2 regions of the Pradoshia eiseniae genome follow, and region 2 is predicted to be linked to the other one. Evidence: predicted binding sites of a transcription regulator. Region 2 holds the regulator's gene; the other holds the start of a gene.
What was found. The regulator Rex, encoded in region 2, represses fermentation and respiration genes when NADH is low (regulators of the CRP and FNR family bind a similar motif). The targets are predictions, from matches to a motif close to TTGTGAAATATTTCACAA.

Region 1: arcA (arginine deiminase) is a predicted target of Rex. The motif match lies at 6,812-6,829, and genes of this name have one in related genera.

Annotation. Positions count from the first base shown of each region.
Region 1 is NZ_PKOZ01000005.1:136,493-148,147, reverse strand. Features, by position in the region: gene helD (RNA polymerase recycling motor HelD) at 1-1,159, opposite strand, end outside; gene CYL18_RS10680 (acyl-CoA thioesterase) at 1,425-1,940, shown strand; gene CYL18_RS10675 (MBL fold metallo-hydrolase) at 2,066-2,908, opposite strand; gene CYL18_RS10670 (FtsW/RodA/SpoVE family cell cycle protein) at 3,150-4,319, shown strand; gene CYL18_RS10665 (Crp/Fnr family transcriptional regulator) at 4,719-5,405, shown strand; gene CYL18_RS10660 (hypothetical protein) at 5,492-6,115, shown strand; gene argR (arginine repressor) at 6,184-6,648, shown strand; gene arcA (arginine deiminase) at 6,894-8,126, shown strand; gene argF (ornithine carbamoyltransferase) at 8,170-9,183, shown strand; gene arcD (arginine-ornithine antiporter) at 9,240-10,655, shown strand; gene arcC (carbamate kinase) at 10,700-11,655, shown strand, end outside.
Region 2 is NZ_PKOZ01000014.1:946-12,600, forward strand. Features, by position in the region: gene tsaE (tRNA (adenosine(37)-N6)-threonylcarbamoyltransferase complex ATPase subunit type 1 TsaE) at 83-520, shown strand; gene tsaB (tRNA (adenosine(37)-N6)-threonylcarbamoyltransferase complex dimerization subunit type 1 TsaB) at 517-1,221, shown strand; gene rimI (ribosomal protein S18-alanine N-acetyltransferase) at 1,218-1,676, shown strand; gene tsaD (tRNA (adenosine(37)-N6)-threonylcarbamoyltransferase complex transferase subunit TsaD) at 1,670-2,686, shown strand; gene CYL18_RS16050 (ABC-F family ATP-binding cassette domain-containing protein) at 2,925-4,841, opposite strand; gene moaC (cyclic pyranopterin monophosphate synthase MoaC) at 4,985-5,485, shown strand; gene CYL18_RS16060 (redox-sensing transcriptional repressor Rex) at 5,520-6,209, shown strand; gene CYL18_RS16065 (YdiK family protein) at 6,227-6,445, opposite strand; gene CYL18_RS16070 (CPBP family intramembrane glutamic endopeptidase) at 6,442-7,176, opposite strand; gene groES (co-chaperone GroES) at 7,500-7,784, shown strand; gene groL (chaperonin GroEL) at 7,840-9,468, shown strand; gene adhP (alcohol dehydrogenase AdhP) at 9,878-10,894, opposite strand; gene CYL18_RS16090 (lysoplasmalogenase) at 11,230-11,655, shown strand, end outside.

The DNA of each region.
Region 1 (11,655 bases), on a different contig from region 2:
GGGATGGGTCAAGTGAATAAAAATAGTTAGCCATTTCAGCAGATGAAATTAAGGTCTTTTGACGAAGGACAATATTTTTGAATTGAAGTCCTTCCTTGCTGAGAGATTGGATATAGCGGTCAATTAATCCCTTATATTCCAATGAATTTTTAAAACGAATGGCCTCTATTCTGGCCTCGTATAGTTCATCCTCTTTTCCTCTTAGAACATACTCCATCTGTTCAAATGGATCGCTCACCTTATAGTCCTCTCCAATAAGTTTAGCCATGTAGTCAAAGAAGGTGACTTGCTGCATATTGTCTTCCCCAAGTGAGGGGAGAACCGTAGCTGTATAGCTGCTAAATAACGGATTGGGAGAAAAGAGCAGGATATTATCTGCCTTAATTTCATGAACATGCCGGTATAGGAGATAGGCAACGCGCTGCAGGGCGGCGGAGGTCTTGCCGCTTCCGGCTGCTCCTTGAACGACTAAATATCGATTCTTGTCATTGCGGATAAGGGTGTTCTGTTCCTTTTGTATAGTGGCGACGATATTCTTCATTTGGTTGTCTGCGTTTTGGCCAAGCACTTCCTTTAGGATTTCATCGCCAATCGTGATTCCTGTATCGAACATGCTTTTCAATTGTCCGCTCTTAATAATGTACTGTCTTTTTCTTTCCATCTCGCCTGTGATGACGCCGCCTGGCGTTTCATATTGAGCTGGACCCGGTGAATAGTCATAATAGATGCTTGAGATGGGTGCCCGCCAATCATAGATGAGAAAATTCTCTTGGGCATCGTCCATAAGGGAAGAGATACCGAGATAGATGATATCTGAAGTTGGTTCTCCGTCTTCATGGAAGTCTACGCGGCCGAAGTAGGGGGAATCCTTCAGCAGACTTAACGTTTTTAGCTGCCTGTTCATATGTCCATGTGCCCGCTCACGTTCAGATAATAGCTCAGCCTGCTGGCGTATGCTTGCTAATGTCTCTACCGCATCCTCTGTGTTATCGATATTCACCGTTACATCATCCCAGAAGGTTTGTCGTATCTCGGTGACATCCTGTCTGACCCCGCCTTGCGATTCTTTTACGCTGGCAAACCGTTTCTCAATTAAGGAGATGATTTCTGCTAATCTGTCTTTTTCTGCCCGTAGTTCAATGGATTCAGATTTATTCATATGCGAACCCTCCAGGATTTTATAATTAGACTTTGTTAAACATAGATATGATTTTTTTGCAGGTGCGGCAAGCGGAAATCCGCCACCTTCTCCTGTACTTCACATTTTTAATGTTGGCCGGATATACTCCGGATAATGGCTGTTATTTGATACTCAAATGATAGTTTGTTACATTAAATATTGTTATCCTAATTATACCATTGGGTTAGAGTTATTTAGCCAGCCATGACTGGCATCTGGATTTCTAGAAAGAAGGTAAGATGATATGGAAACAAAAACATGCAATGAATCCAGGGTTGTAAAAACAAGCCGAATATTCCCAAGTGATGTGAATGACCATAACACATTGTTTGGAGGGAAGCTTATGAGTGATATTGACATGACGGCTTCCATCTCAGCGACACGCCACTGCCGAAAAGCAGTTGTAACAGCCTCTACAGATTCAGTTGATTTCTTAGCTCCTATTTCTCCGGAGGATTCTGTCTGCTTGGAGTCGTATGTAAGCTGGACAGGGAATAGTTCGATGGAAGTATTCGTTAAGGTGACGGCAGAGAATTTGATGACCGGGGAACGCAAGATAGCGGCAACTGCTTTCTTAACATTCGTTGCTATGGATGAGAGCGGCAAGCCGACGCGTGTACCTAAAGTCATTCCAGAAACAGCAGAGGAAAAGAAATTAAACGAGACGGCAGTCTTTAGAGCAGATAAGCGCAAAGAAAATCGCAAGCAAAGTAAAGAGCTGGCGGAATTCTTCACTACTAATCGTCCGTGGGAACGCTAAAAAGCAAGTACACTCTTTCAATTGGACAATATGTTTATAAAGAGAGCCTGATTCTGATATAGCTCAAAGAAAAGGAACCATCCAATTTTTTTGAATTAGCGGGTGGCTCCTTTTTGTATTCACTTCTATCTATTATTATGTTCATCAGGCTTTGCGATTTCATCGAAATGAACAGCTAGCTCATCCAGTTTGTGCGTTAAGTAGTCTTCAAGCAGTGGAAGACCGTGGCCAGTGACGGCAAATTGCGGCTTTAAGGTGTTCAGTATTCTGACAGATTCACGAGCAGCATTCCAATCAGTCGTGAAGTAGGCTGGCGGTCCGCTGATCTCCTGCTTCTGGGTGAGTACTTTGTATAATGACTCTTGTTTAACTCCGACGAAGGCATCTCCTGCAATCAGGAAGCTGTCTTCTTTGCGGAAAAGGGAGATATGGCCTGGCGTATGGCCTGGTGTATGAATCCATTCCCAGCCCGGCATATCTGGAACGGTTCCATCTGCGGGTAAAGGGTGAACCTTGTTGCCAATATCAATGCCATGATTGGGGAAGAATCGGGCGATATCCGGGACTAAACCGCCTGCAGCTTTTGTGTTGGGTTCTGGATAGTTTCTTTGTCCAGTTAAATAGGGTAGTTCAAGTTCATGTGCATAGACCGGAATATCCCATTTTTCTAACAGGGCTTCGAGAGCCCCGACATGGTCGAAATGCCCATGTGTCAGAATAATGGCTTTTGGCTTGCTTCCCTCCCCGAATCGCTTCTCAACTGCTTCGATGATTTCATCATCGGCCTTAGGCATCCCTGCATCAACTAAAACGAAATCGTCATGATTTGGCAGTCCGACCAACGTAACATTCACAATTTGGGTGTTTAATACATAAATATCTTCCTTGACCTCTATCCCCATTCCGCTCGTCAACGAGGTTAAAGGAATATATGTATGCTGGAATGTTTGCTTTGATTTTTCATCCATGGCATGCTCCTCCTTCTATTATTACTTATTTTTATTTACCCTCTTTATTTTCTTACTAACTGGAATTTCAAATCAGGTATAAAATGGTTTTAGTCCAAATAGACTGAAATGATTTTTAAAAGGTATAATAATAATTTCAGGTTATAAAATTGCCTATTCTTTAAGTTGTGATTTTAGCATGTTCAAGTATAATAAAGGGTATGGCTTTACCTTTAATTTAGGAAGAATATGGTGAGTTTACATGTCTAACAATAATCGGAATTTCACATCCAAGATCGATTACGGTCTGCTGTTCATTATTTTCCTTCTATTTGTTATGAGCTGCTTGGCTATATATAGCGCTCAGACAACGGGACAATATGGGGAGAATTTTGTCGTTAAACAAATTATGTGGTATGTGGTTGGATTGACAATCGCCTTTTTAATCATGACATTGGATGCCGACCAGCTAAAGAAAATGTCATGGTATTTATATGGCCTCGGTCTTCTTCTCTTGCTTGGTTTGATTGTTGCCCCAGAAGGCTTGGCTCCAGTTATAAATGGTGCGAAAAGCTGGTATAAACTGCCAGGGTTAGGTTCTATACAGCCTTCAGAGATGATGAAGGTCTTCTTGATTATGGCCTTATCTGCCCTTATCCAAAATCACCATGCGAAGCATCGAATCAGAACCATGCAAACAGATTTCATCCTGTTGATGAAAATAGGCTTAACAACGGGTGCGCCATTAATGCTTGTTATGCAGCAGCCTGACCTTGGGACTTCACTCGTCATGATTGCCATCATGATTGGCATGATTTTTGTTTCCGGGATAACATGGAGAATCTTGCTTCCGATGTTCGGCGGCGGATTGCTGCTGGTGGGAACGATATTCTATTTAGTCGTCTGGCATCCAGATATTATGGAAAAATACTTCCACGTGAAACAATACCAATTTGGGCGAATATATGCCTGGCTTGATCCGTATAATTACACCTCATCAGAGGGATACCAATTAATCAAATCCTTGCTGGCTATCGGTTCTGGAACAACCTCAGGGAAAGGATTTGGAAACAAAGAAGTATATTTGCCTGAGGGACATACTGACTTTATTTTTGCGGTCATTGGCGAGGAATATGGCTTCTTTGGTGCAAGCGCCGTGATCATTCTCTTTTTCATGCTCATCTATAATATGACAAAGATCGGGCTTGAGACAAAAAATGAATATAACACGTATATTTGTGTTGGTGTCATTTGCATGCTGACTTTCCATGTGTTCGAAAATATAGGGATGACGATTGGCCTCTTGCCAATCACGGGCATTCCGCTGCCATTCCTGAGTTATGGGGGGAGTTCACTCCTCGGCAATATGATGGCAATCGGGCTGATTTTCAGCATACGATATCACCATAGGAAATACATGTTTTCGACGTAATGTAAAAGGAGGGAAATATCCCTTCTTTTTTTATGGACAAAAAAGCAAAAGCTCTAAATAAGGAACTGAACAGATTAGGAGGACTTGCTGAAAGGACATATAGATGATGGATATCAGGTGACCATTGACGCTTTAGTGGAATAGGTTCAGGTCATGCGGTATATGTATAAAAGTGAATAGTATCATGTTGAAATCAGTATTTAGTAAATTTTCTATATACTCTTTTTTTATTTTGATATAATAATATGGAGTGGTGAATAGATTGTCTATGCAGAATGCAATAAGACAAAAAAGCAGTACTAATCCGTCTGTCGGCAATTGATGGGCATTGCAGAAATGTTAGATATATAAATTAAAACAAGTAAGCAGGCACAAATAGGATGAAGCGGGTGTACAAGTATGAGTACTATAATTGATGTTTTAAAGAAGAAGGAGTTGTTCTCCTGCTTGACTAAACAAGAATTAAGCGTATTGGAGCCATTTCTATATGAAAGAAAGCTCAAAAAAGGACAGTATCTTTTTTGGCAGGGGGATCCTAAGCAGCGAATGTATTATTTGTTGGAGGGGTATGTCACCCTTGAAAAATCCAATAAGCAGGGCAGTCTGCAGTACCACCAATACATAAAGAAAGATTCGCTATTTCCGTATAATGGACTGTTTGCTGATACAGACGAGTATTGCCATTCGGCTATTGCAGAAACAGATGTCCATGTTGTGTACTTATCGATAGATGTGTTTGAGGGGTTTGTGGCTAAGCATAGCCGGCTGCTTCAAAGATTGATTAAAGAGTACGGCAAAATACTTGAAGGCCAAGAGAGGCGAATTCAGCACGGTATTATTCCGAATGCGCAGGAAAGAGTGATGAATTCTATTTCATATTTAATGATGGACTTGGGTGTGGAGTATCCGAATTACATTCGAATTGATATTCCTCTTACTACAGCAAAAATATCTTCTATTTCAGGAACATCCAGAGAAACAGCTAGCATGGTCATAAATAAATTAAAACGGGAGAAGAAATTAACAATCAAAGGGAAAGTGATGTACATTCATGAACCTCAATACTTTGAAAAATTAGTTATATAGGTCTTTAAATGCAATATATTTGAAAATAGACATATTGAACCAGTATTATAGGACTAATAATATTTGGATGGAATGGAAGTGCTACAATGATTAAAGTGTCCTATAATGTATTGGGATCTGCGGTGTATCTGGTTGGATTGGCCTTAGTGCTTAAATTTCCAGGTCAGGAATCAATGGTCGGGAATCAGTTGTTCGAAGAGTTTTCGTGGACGCAAGAGGGTCTTTTCGGTCTTTCTACTGTATGGCTTGTGGCAGCTAGCATCCAATTTATTGGCGTATTGCTGCTGATCAAATGGTTCACAGATGAATATCCAACCCACAGAAGGAAATTCCGATATTTGGAGCCGTTATTCCTGATTGCAGCTGTCGTTATTCCATCTATTGCTGTAAACAATCTGTTTAAAATGGGTGAGGATGTGTACGCCTACTCTGGTCAGTCCGGTGCCGATGCGGTGCTATATCTACATGAAGAAAGCTCTTGTGCACAAAGGACCGATGGGGAAACAGTGGAGTGCTCGATTGTTCTCAGGAACTTTCAGCATCACTCACAGCAAATTAAGCTAGTATTCCCAGAGATAGAAGGCTTGCATAAAGAAAAGGTGACAACAGCCTATTTGCAACAGCGCGAAAAGAGAGCTATAAAAGTATCCTTCTCACCTGAAGAGCTGAAGCATCATGATGATATACCAAATTTTCAAATAGAAAGCTAATCAAGTGGCCTATGCCCAGTTAAATGGGGATAGGCCTTTTATGTGGTCTGAACGATGATTGGAGGAGAATGATGAAGATTATGAATAAGAAAGAGAGACATGCTTTAATTAAGAAGGTAATCACGCAAAATGAAATTAAAACACAGGAACAGCTTGTGGAAGAATTGGCAAAGAATGGGCTTGAAATAACACAGGCAACAATTTCACGTGATATTCGCGAGTTAAACCTGGCGAAATACCCTGCTAAATCAGGAGGGACAAGATATGGGTTCGTGGCAGAATATAAGTATTTAGATACGATCAAGCTGCGCAAAAAGCTGGAAGATGCACTGATTAGCATGGAGAGAATTGAATATTTCATTCTCTTAAAAACATTGCCTGGTCATGCCCAAACCATTGGAGCTGTCTTGGATGAGCTGGATTGGGAAGAAAAAGCAGGAACAATTTGCGGAAATGATACTTCCTTAATCATCTGTAAAACGAAGGAACAGGCAAAAGTGATTGAACAGCGGCTGAAAGCATTAAGCAGCTAATAAAATATGATTAATTAAAAAATTTTTTGAATAGATATTGTGTATTATACAGTTTTTTATGCAATTTCCCGATTTCAGAAAGCGTTTTCCTTAAAAAGATGATAATAAACATACGAATACCTCACTAAATATGAAGAATTTTGCGTAAAATTTCACATTTTCTATGTGAATAATTTCACGATGTATAAATAAACGGTTTCCTATAATGAACCTGTAAGATAAATCAGATGCAGGAGGTAAGTAATTTGAGTAAGCCTATTCACGTAACTTCTGAAATTGGAAAGTTGAAAACTGTAATGCTGAAACGTCCAGGATATGAAGTTGAAAACCTAACTCCGGAATATCTAGAAAGATTGCTTTTCGATGATATCCCGTATTTACCGATAATCCAAGAAGAGCATGATTATTTTGCAAAAACTTTGCAGGATGAGGGAGTAGAGGTTTTATATCTTGAAAACCTAGTAGCTGAATCATTAACCAATCCGGAAGTCAAAGATGAATTTGTCAGCCGGATGCTGCAAGAAAGTAATATGACGAGCCCTCGTACATATGAAAATCTAAAAGAATACTTATTATCATTCTCTAACCTAGACATGGTTAACAAAATCATGGCGGGTATTCGCAAGAATGAGCTTGATATTGAAAAAAGAAAACATCTGTATGAATTGATGGAAGACCACTATCCATTCTACACAGATCCAATGCCGAACCTGTACTTCACTCGTGACCCGGCAGCTGCGATTGGAAATGGTCTATCAATCAATAATATGAGAGAGCCGGCACGTCGCCGTGAATCCATGTTCATGGAGTATGTCATTAAACATCACCCTCGCTTTGCAGGACATGATATTCCTGTTTGGCTTGACCGTAATTATAATAACCCAATCGAGGGCGGCGATGAGCTTGTCTTGAGTGAAGAAGTCGTTGCAATTGGTGTATCAGCACGTACATCTGCGAAAGCCATTGAGAAATTGGCTATCAATCTATTCAAGAAACAAGACAAGGTGAAAAAAGTCGTTGCTATTGAAATTCCAAGCTGCCGTGCATTCATGCACTTAGACACGGTCTTCACAATGGTAGATCGCAATAGCTTTACGATTCACCCGATGATTCAAGGCCCTGGCGGTAAAATGAACATTTACATTCTTGAAAAAGGACAAGATGAAGAGCATGTAACAATCTCTTACCGTACAGATATTCAAGAAGCATTGAAAGAAGTATTGAATCTAACTGAATTAGATTTAATCCTTTGCGGTAATGGAGATGAAATTGCAGCTGCACGTGAACAATGGAATGATGGTTCAAACACGCTGGCAATCGCTCCTGGTGTTGTTGTTACTTATGATCGAAACTATGTATCTAACCAATGCTTGCGCGAGCATGGCATTAAGGTTATTGAAATTAAAAGCTCGGAATTATCCCGCGGTCGTGGGGGCCCACGCTGCATGAGCATGCCGCTTGTTCGTGAAGATATCTAAATATAAAAATATATCGTTCTATTATGGAAGGGGAATTAACTAAATGCTTGTTACTAAACCAGATTTCAGAGGAAAAAGTTTCTTGTGCGAAAAGGATTTCTCAAAAGAAGAGTTTGTGTATATGATAGAATTTGCTGCTAAATTGAAAGATATGAAAAAACAAGGCATTCCACACCGTTATATGGCTGGCAAAAACATTGCGCTTCTTTTTGAAAAACCATCAACAAGAACTCGCTGTGCCTTCACAGTGGCTTGCACAGATTTAGGTGCACACCCTGAATACTTGGGTAAAGATGATATCCAGCTTGGCAAGAAAGAGTCTATTGAAGATACTGCTAAGGTACTAGGCAGAATGTTTGATGGAATTGAGTTCCGCGGCTTTGAGCATTCTAAGGTAGAAATGCTTGCTGAACACTCTGGTGTTCCAGTATGGAACGGATTAACAGATATGTGGCATCCTACACAAACATTAGCAGACTTCTTGACTGTTCAAGAAAACTTCGGACACTTAGAAGGCGTGAAATTCGTTTATGTTGGCGATGGCCGTAATAATGTTGCAAACAGCTTGCTCATTGGCGGAGCTCTTGTCGGTATGGATGTGAGAATTTGCTCACCTGAATCCTTATTCCCAGAAAGCTCTATCGTTGAAATGGCTAAGGAAATGGCTCAGAAATCTGGCGGACGTGTAACTATTACATCTGATGTCGATGAAGCGGTAAATGGCGCAGATGTTATTTATACAGATGTTTGGGTATCCATGGGTGAAGAAGATAAATTCGCAGAGCGTATTGCCTTGCTTTCTCCATACCAAGTTAACATGGACATGATCAGCAAAACAGGCAATGAGAATGTAATCTTCTTGCACTGCTTGCCAGCATTCCATGATCTTGAAACTTCCTATGGCCGCAGTGTGTTTGAAAAACACGGATTGAGCGAAATGGAAGTGACAGATGAAGTATTCCGCAGCAAACACTCCAAAGTGTTTGACCAAGCAGAAAACCGCATGCACACAATCAAAGCGGTAATGGCTTTAACACTAGGAAATATTGAAGAATAACTAAAATGGGGCAGGGGCTTCCCTGCCTCCACATTTACTTTAAGAGGTGATTTTAGATGGAAGGAAATAAAAAGCTTGGACTGGTTTCGCTAATCGCGATTGTTGTAGGGTCCATGATTGGCGGAGGAGCATTTAACTTAGCCTCCGATATGGCTGGTGCTGCTTCTCCGGGTGCAAGCATTATCGGTTGGGTTATCACAGGTATCGGTATGATTGCCCTAGCTTTCTCATTCCAAAACTTAAATGAAAAGAGACCAGATCTTGAAGGCGGCGTATTCAGTTATGCCACTGCCGGATTCGGTAAATTCTTAGGATTCAACAGTGCTTGGGGATATTGGATTTCTGCTTGGCTCGGAAACGTAGCTTATGCGACACTCGTATTCTCATCCATTGGTTACTTTTTCCCAGTCTTTGAGGGCGGACAAAATATCGCAGCCATCATTGGTGCCAGTGTTTTGTTATGGGTTGTTCATGGTCTCGTATTAAGAGGCGTACATTCAGCTGCACTCGTTAATATCGTGACAACTATCGCTAAGCTCGTTCCGATTTTCTTATTCATTATTATCGGGATTTTTGCGTTCAATGCTGATATCTTCATTGATGACTTCTGGGGTACAGGAGCAGGCTTCCAATTCTCTGATGTCATGGCTCAAACGAAAAGCACAATGCTTGTAACTCTTTGGGTATTCATTGGTATTGAGGGTGCGGTTGTTCTATCTTCTCGTGCTAAAGACAAAAAAGACGTTGGTAAAGCGACTGTCATTGGTTTGATCGGGACGCTTGCTATCTATGTGTTAATTTCCTTCATGTCTATGGGGGTTATGCATAGAGCAGATGTGGCTGGATTAGCTAACCCGTCAATGGCGTATATTTTTGAGGAGATTGTCGGACCTTGGGGAGCAACGTTCATTAACCTTGGCTTAATCATCTCTGTACTTGGTGCATGGCTTGGCTGGACTTTGCTAGCCTCTGAGATTCCATATCTAGCTGGTAAAGAAAAGCTATTCCCTTCTTGGTTTGCTAAAGTAAATAAAAATGGAGCACCAGCAAACTCACTATGGTTAACAAATGGATTAATCCAAGTGTTCTTATTAACATTCCTTGTTTCTGAACAAGCGTACAATTTTGCATTCTCTTTAGCGTCATCTGCTATTTTAATTCCATATGCCTTTACAGCATTCTATCAATTGAAATATTCCATTCAAGACAAAGCAGCCGATCGCGCAAAAAATCTCTTTGTCGGAATCGTGGCAAGCGTATATGCTATCTGGATGGTTTATGCCGCGGGTGTAGGTTACTTATTATTAACTATGCTGCTGTATGCACCAGGCATCGCTATTTACTATCTCGTTCAAAAAGAGGCGAATGTGAAACAAGTATTCACGAAAACAGACTTGGCGATTTCTGCCGCACTTATCGTCTTTGCGGTTGCAGCCATCTATGGATTGGTCACTGGAGCCATCACTATTTAATCTCATTCGCTTGAAACATTAGACATGGTAGGAGGAATACTTTGATGAAAAGGCAAAAGATTGTTATTGCTCTTGGGGGAAACGCCATCCAATCAGGAGATGCGAGTGCCAAAGCTCAGCAAATGGCGCTTGAGAAAACAGCTGAGCAGCTTGTCGGTCTAGTTGAAGCCGGAAATGATATTATCATTTCACACGGAAATGGTCCGCAAGTCGGTAATATTCTTCTTCAGCAAAAGGCTGCTGACTGCGAGAAAAATCCAGCAATGCCTCTTGATACATGCGGAGCAATGTCTCAAGGAATGATTGGTTATTGGCTTGAAAATGCAATGGATAAAGCATTGGCCAAAAGAAAGATTGAGAAAGAGGTTGTTGGCATTGTGACACGCGTAGTCGTGGATGAAAATGACCCAGCCTTCATCAATCCGACAAAACCGATTGGACCTTTCTATACAAAAGAAGAAGCTGAAAAAATGATTTCTGAGACAGGCGCTTCTGTTAAAGAGGACGCAGGACGCGGATGGAGAAAAGTAGTTCCTTCACCAAAACCAATCAGCATTCAAGAACATAGAAGCATCAATACACTTGTTGAAGATGGCAAAATCGTCATTTCAACAGGCGGCGGCGGAATCCCAGTTGTCGTAAAGGATGGAGAGTTAGTAGGTGTAGAGGCTGTAATCGATAAGGATTTTGCCTCAGAGAAGCTTGCTGAACTTGTTGATGCGGATATCCTTCTTATCCTTACAGCTGTTGATAATATCTACATCAATTACAATAAGCCGAACCAGCAATTGCTTGATAAGGTTGGCACAAGTGATTTGAAAGGATATGCGGAGGAAGGGCAATTTGCACCTGGAAGCATGCTTCCTAAGGTTGAAGCGGCCATTCAATTCGCTGAATCAAGGGAAGGCAGAACTACAATCATCACCTCTCTTGATCAAGTGGTAGCAGCCCTTGAAGGAAAAGCAGGCACAAGGGTATCTATGGAATATAATAAAATGTA
Region 2 (11,655 bases):
ATTGGCTTTACACCCAAAAATAAGGTAAACTTTAATAATAAAATATAAAGCATGGTGAATGACTGTGATCGAGTATGAATTAATTTGTAAAAATGAGCAGGAAACGAGACAGCTCGCTGAGAAGATTGGCAGACGTCTTGTTCCGGGTTCAGTGGTTGCGCTTGAGGGTGACCTTGGGGCAGGTAAAACGACCTTCACGAAAGGAATCGCGAAGAGTCTTGGAGTGACGAGGACAGTAAATAGTCCGACGTTTACGATCATGAAACAATACAAAGGAAATATGCCGCTTTATCATATGGATGTATATAGGATTGAAAATGAGGATGAAGATTTCGGCTTTGAGGAGTATTTTGAAGGTGATGGTGTAACCATCGTAGAATGGGCACATTTGATAAAGGCTCAGTTGCCGGATAAACTGCTGACCCTGTATTTATTTCATGAGGGGGATGAGCAACGCCGCATAAAGGCTATGCCCCAAGGGGAATTTTATGAAAAGTTGTGTGAGGAGATTTTTGAATGAATGTATTAGCCATTGATACATCTACGAATGTTCTTGGAGTGGCTGTTGCTAATGAAAAGGGTATTATCGGAGAGCAAATAACCTATACAAAGAGAAATCATTCCGTACGGGCGATGCCAACGATTGAGGCTTTGCTGCAGGAATGCGGGATGAAGCCTTCTGACTTAGACCGGATTGTTGTTGCTAAAGGACCAGGATCTTATACGGGCGTGCGCATTGGTGTAACCATCGCAAAATCACTAGCCTGGAGCTTGGGGATTGAGCTTGTAGGTATTTCAAGCCTTGAGGTACTTGCGTTTAATGGACGGTATTTCAACGGGTATGTATGCCCAGTATTTGATGCCCGCAGAGGACAATTGTATACGTCCTTGTTTAGAGCTGAGAATGGAGAGGTTACTCGAGTGCAGGAGGACCAGAACCTCCTGGCAAAGGATTTTGTAGAGGGATTAAAGCAATTGAATGAGCCAGTTCTTTTCATTGGAAGTGATGTGTCTATCCATGAGGAGACATTCAGGGGGGCACTTGGAGAGAGGGCGGCTTTTGCTCCTGCCTCACTCCATCATGCCCGCGCTGGTGAGCTGGCGATGCTAGGGATGCAGCTGCCACCAGAAGAGATTCATTCATTTGTACCGAATTATGTGCGTTTAGCGGAAGCAGAGGCGAAGTGGTTAGAAGCTCAAGAGAAACAGAGGGAAGAATGATGACCAATCATACAGTGATGTTTCGGGCAATGACACTAGAGGATTTGGATGATGTGATGGAGGTGGAACATTCCTCCTTTACTTTGCCATGGAGCCGGGAGGCCTTCTATAATGAACTGGTGAATAATCAGCATGCGGTCTATCTTGTCGTTGAGGACAGGGGGCGTGTCGTTGGCTATGGCGGACAGTGGATCATATTGGATGAGGGACATATCACGAATATTGCTCTTTTGCCTGCTTACCGGGGCTATGGTCTTGGCGAGGAATTAATGATCCGTATGATGGCACAGGCTAAAAGCATGGGTGTTACGCGGATGACCCTTGAGGTAAGGGTGACGAACTATGGTGCACAGAAATTATATCGAAAAATGGGATTTCAAGAAGGCGGTATCCGAAAGAATTACTACACGGATAATATGGAAGATGCCTTAGTTATGTGGGTGGAATTATGGTAAAGAAGGAACAATTAATATTAGCGATAGAAACAAGCTGTGATGAAACAGCTGCAGCCGTTATCAAAGACGGCCGAGAGATTCTCTCAAACGTAGTAGCCTCGCAAATCGAGAGTCACAAGCGCTTTGGAGGAGTTGTGCCGGAGATTGCATCAAGGCATCACGTGGAAGCCATAACGGTCGTTGTTGAGGAAGCATTAGAGCAGGCAGGCCAAACATGGGAAGCTATTGATGCGGTTGCTGTGACCGAGGGACCAGGCCTTGTAGGTGCTCTTTTGATAGGCGTGAATGCGGCAAAGGCAATGGCGTTTGCGCATGGTAAGCCTTTAGTGAATGTTCACCATATTGCCGGCCATATTTATGCGAATCGAATCTTGACGGAATTCCAATTCCCGCTGCTCGCTCTCGTTGTCTCAGGCGGGCATACAGAGCTTGTTCTGATGCGTGAGCACGGTTCCTTTGAGGTTATTGGGGAGACGCGTGATGATGCTGCAGGAGAGGCTTATGATAAAGTAGCGCGTACCCTAAAGCTTCCATATCCAGGCGGCCCTCATATTGACCGCCTGGCCCATGAAGGAAAGCCAACGGTGAAATTGCCGCGTGCATGGCTTGAAGAGGATTCCTATGACTTCAGCTTCAGCGGATTGAAGTCTGCTGTTATCAATACCTTGCATAATGCTTCGCAAAAAGGAGAGACAATCGCGCCAGAGGACCTCGCTTGCAGCTTCCAGGAGAGCGTCATAGATGTCCTTGTTACGAAGACATTGAAGGCAGCAGAGCAATTTGGTGTGAAGCAAGTGCTGCTCGCAGGCGGAGTTGCAGCGAACAAAGGATTGAGGGCAAGGCTGGAAGAAGCATTCGGAGAAAAGAAAGACATTGAATTAATTATCCCGCCATTGTATTTATGCACCGATAACGCAGTTATGATAGGTGCAGCGGGGAGTATTGCCTTTGAGCAAGGAAGGCGTGCGGGAATGAATCTGAATGCTAATCCAGGATTAGATTTAGAATAAAAGACGAAAAAGCCGCTGATTAAGCGGCTATTTTTTATCCCCAAGCGATTTGGTTTAAAAATGCAGAAAGTTCTAAAGTTACTGTGGATAACTCGTGCTTATACACAATTTCTGTGGATAATAGTTTCGATATCTGTGGATAATGTGGAAAAATCAGTTGAATACCTGATATAGTTATGAACTGTCTGTGGGTAAATATGTTGATAAAAAAACGGGCCATACACAGGCCCGTTTTCCATTAATCTTGAAGGATGGTCCATTCCTCCATTAATTCCTCCAATGCTGATTCAGCAGCTGTAAGCTGGCTTTGGATTTCCAGTGTTTTTTCATGATCCTGGTAGACCTCAGGGTCACAAAGCTGTTCATTGTAATCAGCGATTTTCGCTTCAAACGTCTCAATGGCACCCTCTAATTCCTCGATACGACGCTGACGCTTTCGATTTTGCTTCTTCAGTTCCTTATCCTCTTGATAGGAGGATTTTTCGGTAGACTGTTGATTCGATTGCATAGCTGGTTTGTTTTCAAGCTCTGCCAGTTCGACAAGCTCCTGTTTTTTCTGAACATAATAGTCATAATCCCCAAGATATTCAACAGTTCCTTCTGGACCCATCTCAATAACCTTATCGGCAATACGATTGATGAAGTAGCGGTCATGAGAAACGAAGAGCAAAGTTCCGGGATAATCGACAAGGGCATTCTCCAAAACGAGCTTGCTATCAAGATCCAAGTGGTTTGTGGGCTCATCGAGAATCAGCAGGTTCGCTTTTTGCATCATCAGCTTCGATAGAGCCAGTCTTGCCTTCTCGCCCCCGCTCAATGTCGACACGATTTTCATGACATCATCCCCGCTGAAGAGGAAGTTTCCAAGGATGGAGCGGATGTCCTTTTCCTGGCTCATGGGATAGTCATCCCATAATTCATTGAGAACGGTCTTGTTTGATGAGAGGTTCGCTTGTTCCTGATCATAATAGCCTATCGTAACATTAGCCCCGAATTGAAACTCACCGCTAAGGGCTGGAAGCCTGTCCGTAATGGTCTTAAGGAGGGTAGACTTGCCAATGCCATTCGGGCCAATAAGCGCGATGCTTTCTCCACGTGTGATGCGGAAATTAATCGACTTGGCAACAGCATGCTCATACCCTATTGCGATATCCTTCGCTTGCAGGACCTCATTTCCGCTTTGTTTTTCAATCTGGAAGGAGAAGTTGGCAGATTTCTCATCCCCTTGCGGACGGTCCAGCATCTCCATGCGCTCAAGCTGCTTTTGGCGACTTTGGGCACGTTTGGTCGTTGAGGCACGGGCAATATTGCGCTGGACGAAATCTCTTAGTTTTGCGATTTCATCCTGCTGCTTTTCATACATTTTCTGATTGCGTTCAAATTCCTCAGCCTTTTGGACGAGGTATTTGCTATAATTACCTGTATACTTACTAATGGATGTGCGTGATAGCTCCATGACCTGATTGACGACCTTATCAAGGAAATAACGGTCATGTGAAACAATCAGGATGGCGCCAGGATAGGATTGCAGATACCCCTCAAGCCAAGAGAGAGTGTCGATGTCAAGGTGGTTCGTTGGTTCATCGAGAATTAATAGGTCCGGCTTCGTCAGCAATAATTTCCCGAGAGCAAGCCTTGTTTTCTGGCCCCCGCTCAGCGAGGTGACAGGGGTAGCATAATCATAATCGGCAAAATTAAGACCGTGCAGGACAGAGCGGATATCATTTTCCATCTGATAGCCACCGGCATTTTTGAATTGTTCCTGCAAGTGATCATAATCCTTCAAAATTCGCTCATAGCGAGTGCTGTCATTATATATGTCGGGGATTGACATCGATTTTTCTAGGGCGCGCAGTTCTTCCTCCTGCTTTCGCAAATCCGCGAACACAGTCAGCATCTCATCCCAAATGGATAGGTCGGAATTTAAGCCCGTATGCTGGGCGAGATAGCCGATTGTCGTCCCTTTTGGCATGAAGATATTGCCTCCATCATGGGAAAGAGTGCCAGCGATGATTTTCAAAAGGGTGGACTTGCCGGCGCCATTACGGCCAACGAGAGCTATCCGATCCTTCGTTTGCACTTCAAGCTTTATACTGGACAAAATAGCTTCTGCACCATAATATTTGGATACATTATTAACTTGTAAAATAATCATGATTCTCACCTCAGGAAGTACTAGCTTAAGTGTATCTTACAAAGTCTGGGCACCGCAACTGAATAGGATATATGTGAATATTTACACAAAAGTTTCCGTGAAATCCATATATAATATAAAATAATGGTAAAGGGGGGAATGGTTTGAGTGATTTTACTCATTTCAACGAACAGGGAAGGGCGAAGATGGTCGATATTGTACATAAGCCTGAGACGGCCCGTACAGCAGTTGCGGAGTCAAGCATCCTAGTTAAAGAAGAAATTTATAAGAAAATCACCTCCGGGGAGATGGAGAAAGGTGACGTGCTGGCAGTAGCCCAAGTGGCTGGTATTATGGCAGCGAAGAAAACATCTGATATAATTCCTATGTGTCATCCAATTTCCCTTAAAGGAATAGACATTCGTTTCTTTTGGGAGGCTGAAAAAGAACAGAAGCGGCTGCGCATTCAGGTGTCTGTTAAGACGAAGGGAAGCACAGGCGTAGAAATGGAAGCCCTGACGGCTGCATCGGTTACAGCACTTACCATATATGATATGTGCAAGGCCATTGATAAAGGAATGGTTATTGGAGAAACATACTTAGTTAAAAAGACCGGCGGAGTATCCAGCCCGGATTTTCAAAAACAATTGGACGATTCATTATAAGGAACTCAACAAAAGTAAGGGAGAAGGGAAAGAAATGTTGCAGGAGAATACAAAAATACCACAAGCGACAGCAAAGCGTCTGCCGCTGTACTATCGATTTATACAAAATCTGCATGCATCAGGGAAACTCAGGGTATCATCAGCGGAGCTCAGTGAGGCTGTTAAGGTCGATTCTGCGACAATCCGCAGAGATTTTTCATATTTTGGAGCGCTTGGGAAGAAAGGATACGGCTATAACGTTAATTATTTGCTGTCTTTCTTTCGTAAGACCCTTGACCAGGATGAGCTCACCCAAGTGGCGCTCATTGGTGTCGGGAACTTAGGAACAGCCTTCCTTAACTATAATTTCATGAAGAATAATAATACGAAGATTGAAATGGCCTTTGACGTCTCACCTGAAAAGGTCGGCACCTTCATTGGAGATGTACCAATTTTTGATATGGATGCGCTTGAAAGCAAGCTTTCAAATTCCAACATCAAAGTGGCCATCTTGACAGTGCCATCGCATGCGGCCCAGCCAATAACGGATAGACTCGTTGCAGCGAACGTGAAAGCTATCCTGAACTTTACTCCGGCACGCTTAAGTGTCCCAGATGCTATCAGGGTGCATCATATTGATCTGGCTGTTGAATTACAATCGCTCGTTTACTTCTTAAAGCATTACCCGGCAGGCGGGACGGAAGAGCCTAAAGAAGCCAATAAAGCAGAAAAACTCGAAGGATAAACTTCGAGTTTTTTCTTTTATTTGTTTTTCGTTTGTTGCTCGTTATTCATTTCCTTGATTTTGCGGTGGATGCCGATGAAACGGATGCCAGAGCCGATATCAAGTGTAGCAAGGATGATCAGGAAGTAGGTGAAAAAATCCCATCCGCTCCTCGTTACGTTTTGGATGGCGAAAAAGACAAATACAGCCCCCAAAATGAAATAAGTCATAGCCATATACATTGGTGAACGTCTCATAATAAACCTCCGATAAAACTTTGTGCTTTCTCCAACTCTTTAATCAAATCACCAGAATTGGTGGAAATCAGAACTACTAATGTATTCATGCTAACGTGCGCAATGATAGGAACGATAATTCGGCCAGTTTTGACATACAGAAAGGCGAATGTGAAGCCCATAGCTGAATAAAGAAGAGTATGTTCAGGTTCTCCGTGCGCCAGAGAGAAGATAACCGAACTGACTAAGGCGCTAAGGAAGAATCCAAGCCGTCTATACAAAAGCGCTCCAAAGAGAATCTTCCGAAACACGATTTCCTCTAAAATTGGCCCAATGACAGAGGAAATCAGGATGACGACCGGGAACATATTAATTAGACGTAAAATATCCTGGGTGTTTTGGGACTCACCATTAATACCGAAAACCTGCTGTTCTATCGTACCAGCAACCGCTTGGGCAACAAAGGCAAGGAATATCCCGCCGATGGCCCAGGCAATTGAACCTCCAATCGGCATACGCTCCCATAAGTCCATTGATCTATTCATTGAATGCCGCTCATTTCGCAAAAAGTACAAGGTAATGAGCATGGCGATGGAAAAGCTGATGACAATCCAAGAAACGACCGAATAGATGGCTACTTGATCCTCGGCTACGAAGTTCGGCAAAATCCATCCCATCAGAGGAAGACCGATGATGCCCGATAGCTGCATGGCAATGTATGTAAGGACAATCAGCCAGTAATTATTCTTCAACGACAAAACTCCTTTAATGACAAGTATCTGAATCAAGCGGGCTTTGACTAAAGCCCAAAAGGAAAAAGCTACATCCTCATTCTACCCGTTTTTCCCCATTAGGTACAATGGCAAAACTTATCCCCCTTTTATACATAATCTTCCTGCAGCTAGGGTATACTAGCCAGGGTGTAGGCGGTGTAAAAACCTTATAAAATTTTCTAAAATTTTCGCTCATATCACTTGCAAATCAGATTGTCTTTATTTAATATATAAATTGTGTTAGCACTCACTATATACGAGTGCTAATAAAAATGGAGAGAATGTTAAGGAGGTAGTTTTACTTGTTAAAGCCACTAGGAGATCGCGTTGTGATTGAACTTGTCGCACAAGAGGAGAAAACTGCAAGCGGCATCGTGTTACCTGACACTGCCAAAGAAAAGCCATCTGAAGGCAAAATCGTAGCAGTAGGCACAGGCCGTGTCCTTGAGAATGGGGAGCGTGTAGGATTGGAAGTATCTGAAGGCGACCACATTATCTTCTCTAAATATGCAGGCACTGAAGTGAAATACGAAGGCAACGAATACTTAATTTTACGTGAAAGCGACATTCTGGCTGTAATCGGATAAGCAAATGTCGGTTAAAAAATATCATACTACAAAATTTTGAGGAGGTAATTTACGAATGGCTAAAGAGATTAAATTTAGTGAAGAAGCACGCCGCGCTATGCTTCGCGGGGTCGATGCATTAGCTGATACAGTAAAAGTTACACTTGGACCAAAAGGACGCAATGTCGTACTTGAAAAGAAATTCGGTTCTCCGCTCATCACAAACGATGGTGTAACAATCGCAAAAGAAATCGAGCTTGAAGACGCTTTTGAAAACATGGGTGCAAAGCTTGTTGCTGAAGTAGCCAGCAAAACAAACGAAATCGCTGGTGACGGTACAACAACAGCGACTGTTCTTGCTCAAGCGATGATCCGTGAAGGATTGAAAAACGTAACAGCTGGCGCTAACCCAATGGGTGTACGTAAAGGAATCGAGAAAGCTGTTTCTGTAGCAATTGAAGAATTGCAAGCAATCTCTAAACCAATCGAAGGAAAAGCATCTATCGCACAAGTTGCGGCAATCTCTTCTGCTGACGAAGAAGTTGGCCAATTGATTGCTGAAGCGATGGAGCGCGTTGGTAACGACGGTGTTATCACAATCGAAGAATCTAAAGGATTCACAACTGAATTAGATGTAGTAGAAGGTATGCAATTCGACCGCGGATACTCTTCTCCATACATGGTAACTGATTCCGACAAAATGGAAGCAGTCCTTGAAAATCCATACATCTTAATCACTGACAAAAAAATCTCCAACATCCAAGAAGTACTTCCTGTCCTTGAGCAAGTTGTTCAACAAGGCAAACCATTACTTTTGATTGCGGAAGATGTTGAAGGTGAAGCACAAGCAACACTTGTTGTGAACAAGCTTCGCGGAACATTCAATGCTGTAGCAGTTAAAGCTCCAGGATTCGGGGATCGTCGTAAAGCAATGCTTGAAGACATCGCTGCATTAACTGGCGGTGAAGTAATCACTGAAGAGCTAGGACGCGACCTTAAATCCGCAACACTTGAATCTCTAGGACGCGCGGCGAAAGTCGTTGTGACGAAAGAAACAACTACAATCGTAGAAGGTGCTGGCCAAACAAGCGAAATTGGCGCTCGCATCAACCAAATCCGTTCTCAATTAGAAGAAACAACTTCTGAATTCGATAAAGAAAAACTTCAAGAGCGTCTTGCTAAACTTGCTGGCGGCGTAGCCGTTATCAAAGTTGGTGCCGCTACTGAAACTGAATTGAAAGAACGCAAACTTCGAATCGAGGATGCTCTTAACTCCACTCGTGCCGCTGTTGAAGAAGGTATCGTAGCTGGTGGGGGTACTGCACTTGTAAGTGTGTACAACAAAGTAGCTGCAATCGAGCTAGAAGGTGACGCACAAACAGGCGTAAATATCGTTCTTCGCGCACTTGAAGAGCCAGTTCGCCAAATCGCATTCAACGCAGGCCTAGAAGGCTCTGTTGTTGTTGACCGCCTAAAACGCGAAGAAATCGGCATCGGCTTCAACGCCGCTAATGGCCAATGGGTAAACATGATCGAAACAGGTATCGTTGACCCAACTAAAGTAACACGTTCCGCACTTCAAAACGCAGCATCTGTTGCAGCTATGTTCTTAACAACTGAAGCAGTTGTCGCTGACAAGCCAGAAGAAAACGCTGGCGGAATGCCTGACATGGGTGGCATGGGCGGAATGGGCGGCATGATGTAATCAGCCTCCCCTAGCTTAAAGAAGCATCTCACAAGTTGAATAACTTGAGAGATGCTTCTTTTTTAATTAAAGGTTAGCTTGAGGAAATTATGTAGCTCTTGGAATTCATGCATCTGTGGGGGGAGTACAATGGACGGAAAGTCATAAAGAAATGCTAACAAATGTTTAATGAAAGTTTATGCAGAAAATTTGAATGAGTTATATAAAAGAGTTGCCTGTAGATTGATCACAGATATCTAGCCATTCTTGGGGAGAGAAAAAGTGGATGAGGTAACGGGTCATTTAAAATTATTATAAGTCTTCTTCTGTAATAACTGTATGAACAAAAAGTGCTTGCTTCATAGCATGATGAAAAAGGCAAAGCGTTGAGCTTTGCCTTTTCGTTAAAATCTATCTACGATTGATATGATTAGTTAGTGAAATCGATAACCATACGGCCTGTGATTTTACCCTCTTCCATTTCCTCGAAGATATCATTGATTTCCTCTAGTTTGCGCAATGCTACTTTAGGAACTACTTTTCCTTCAGCTGCAAATTGGAATGCCTCAGCCAAGTCTTGACGAGTACCTACTAAAGACCCGATTACTTGGATTCCGTCTAATACGAGACGAGGAATGTCTAGATCCATTTTTTCAACAGGTAAGCCAACAGCTACTACGCGAGCGCCAGCTTTTACGACATCGATAGCTTGGTTGAAAGGAGTTTTTGCTACAGAAGTGATAACTGTTGCATCTAAGCCTTTACCGCCAGTTACTTCTTTTGCTTTTGCGATTGGGTCCTCATTTAAGCAGTTGACAACGACGTCAGCGCCAACTTCTTTTGCGAATGCTAATTTATCATCACTAATATCGAATGCTACGACTTTAGCGCCGAATACGTTTTTAGCGTATTGGACAGCAAGGTTACCTAAGCCGCCGACACCGAAAATACCAATCCATTGCCCTGGACGTACTTGAGTTTCCTTTACCGCCTTGTAAGTTGTTACACCTGCACAAGTTACGGAAGAAGCTGCAGCAGGGCAGAGGCCTTCTGGTACTTTTACAGCATAGTCAGCTGTTACGATAACTTGTTCTGCCATCGCTCCATCAACAGAGTATCCTGCATTTTTCACGTCGCGGCAAAGTGTTTCGCGGCCTGATGTGCAATATTCACAGTGTCCGCAGCTTTCAAACATCCAAGCGATAGAAACGCGATCCCCGATTTTTAAGGAAGTAACGCCTTCTGCTACCTCAATAACTTTACCGATTCCTTCGTGGCCCAAAACTACACCTGTTACATCACCGAAATCGGCATTTTTAACGTGCAAGTCTGTATGGCAAACACCGCAATATTCTGTTTGCACCAAAGCTTCACCGTATTTTAAAGGGCGAAGTTGTTTTTCTTCAACGCTTACTTTTTTGTCTTTTGTTACTACTGCTGCTTTCATAAGTTTGTGACTCCTTTCACAAATGGAAGTAAAATTAAAAAGAACTAAAAGCGTTCTCGCAAATCTATTATCTGTTATCTATTTTACATTTTCAACAAGATATTTCTGTAAATTATAAAATAAAATTAAATTTAGCAAAGATACATTATTATGTTTATTTCATGATTAATTCGAAGGAGAACCTTTTTTTTGTAAGGGGTAGAAGCACGAATATTATGGTCTTTCAATCATCTAAGACAATATAAAACGATTTGTAAATTTTTATGTAATAGACATCTCTAAGGAGATTATTGATGGTATACTAGCGGGAAGAAGTAATAAAGAGGAGTCAATTCATGAAGTTAAAGTACCTATCCATTCTCATTTTATTAATGAGTATTATTTATATTTTTTTCATCCCCTCTGAACCTTTCGCGCTTAAAATACTGTTTAAGCTCATTCCGATGTGGCTGATTATCTATTTTGCCTTTATCCAAAAAACAGAGGGGGTTCGGCAAAATAAAGGTCTTATCCTTTTCGGCCTGTTTTTTTGCATGCTAGGTGATGGATTGCTTCATTGGTTTGTGATTGGCCTAAGCTGTTTTCTTATTGGGCATATCATTTATACGTTTGGATTCTTTAAGCAATGGTCCTTTTCTAAACTCCGCTGTTTATCCATTCTGCCGCTTTTTGTATTTGATTTATTCATGGGTAAGAAACTAGTAACTTCCCTTCAGTTGTCTGGAGAGGAAGAATTAATTGTGCCGGTGCTTTTCTATATT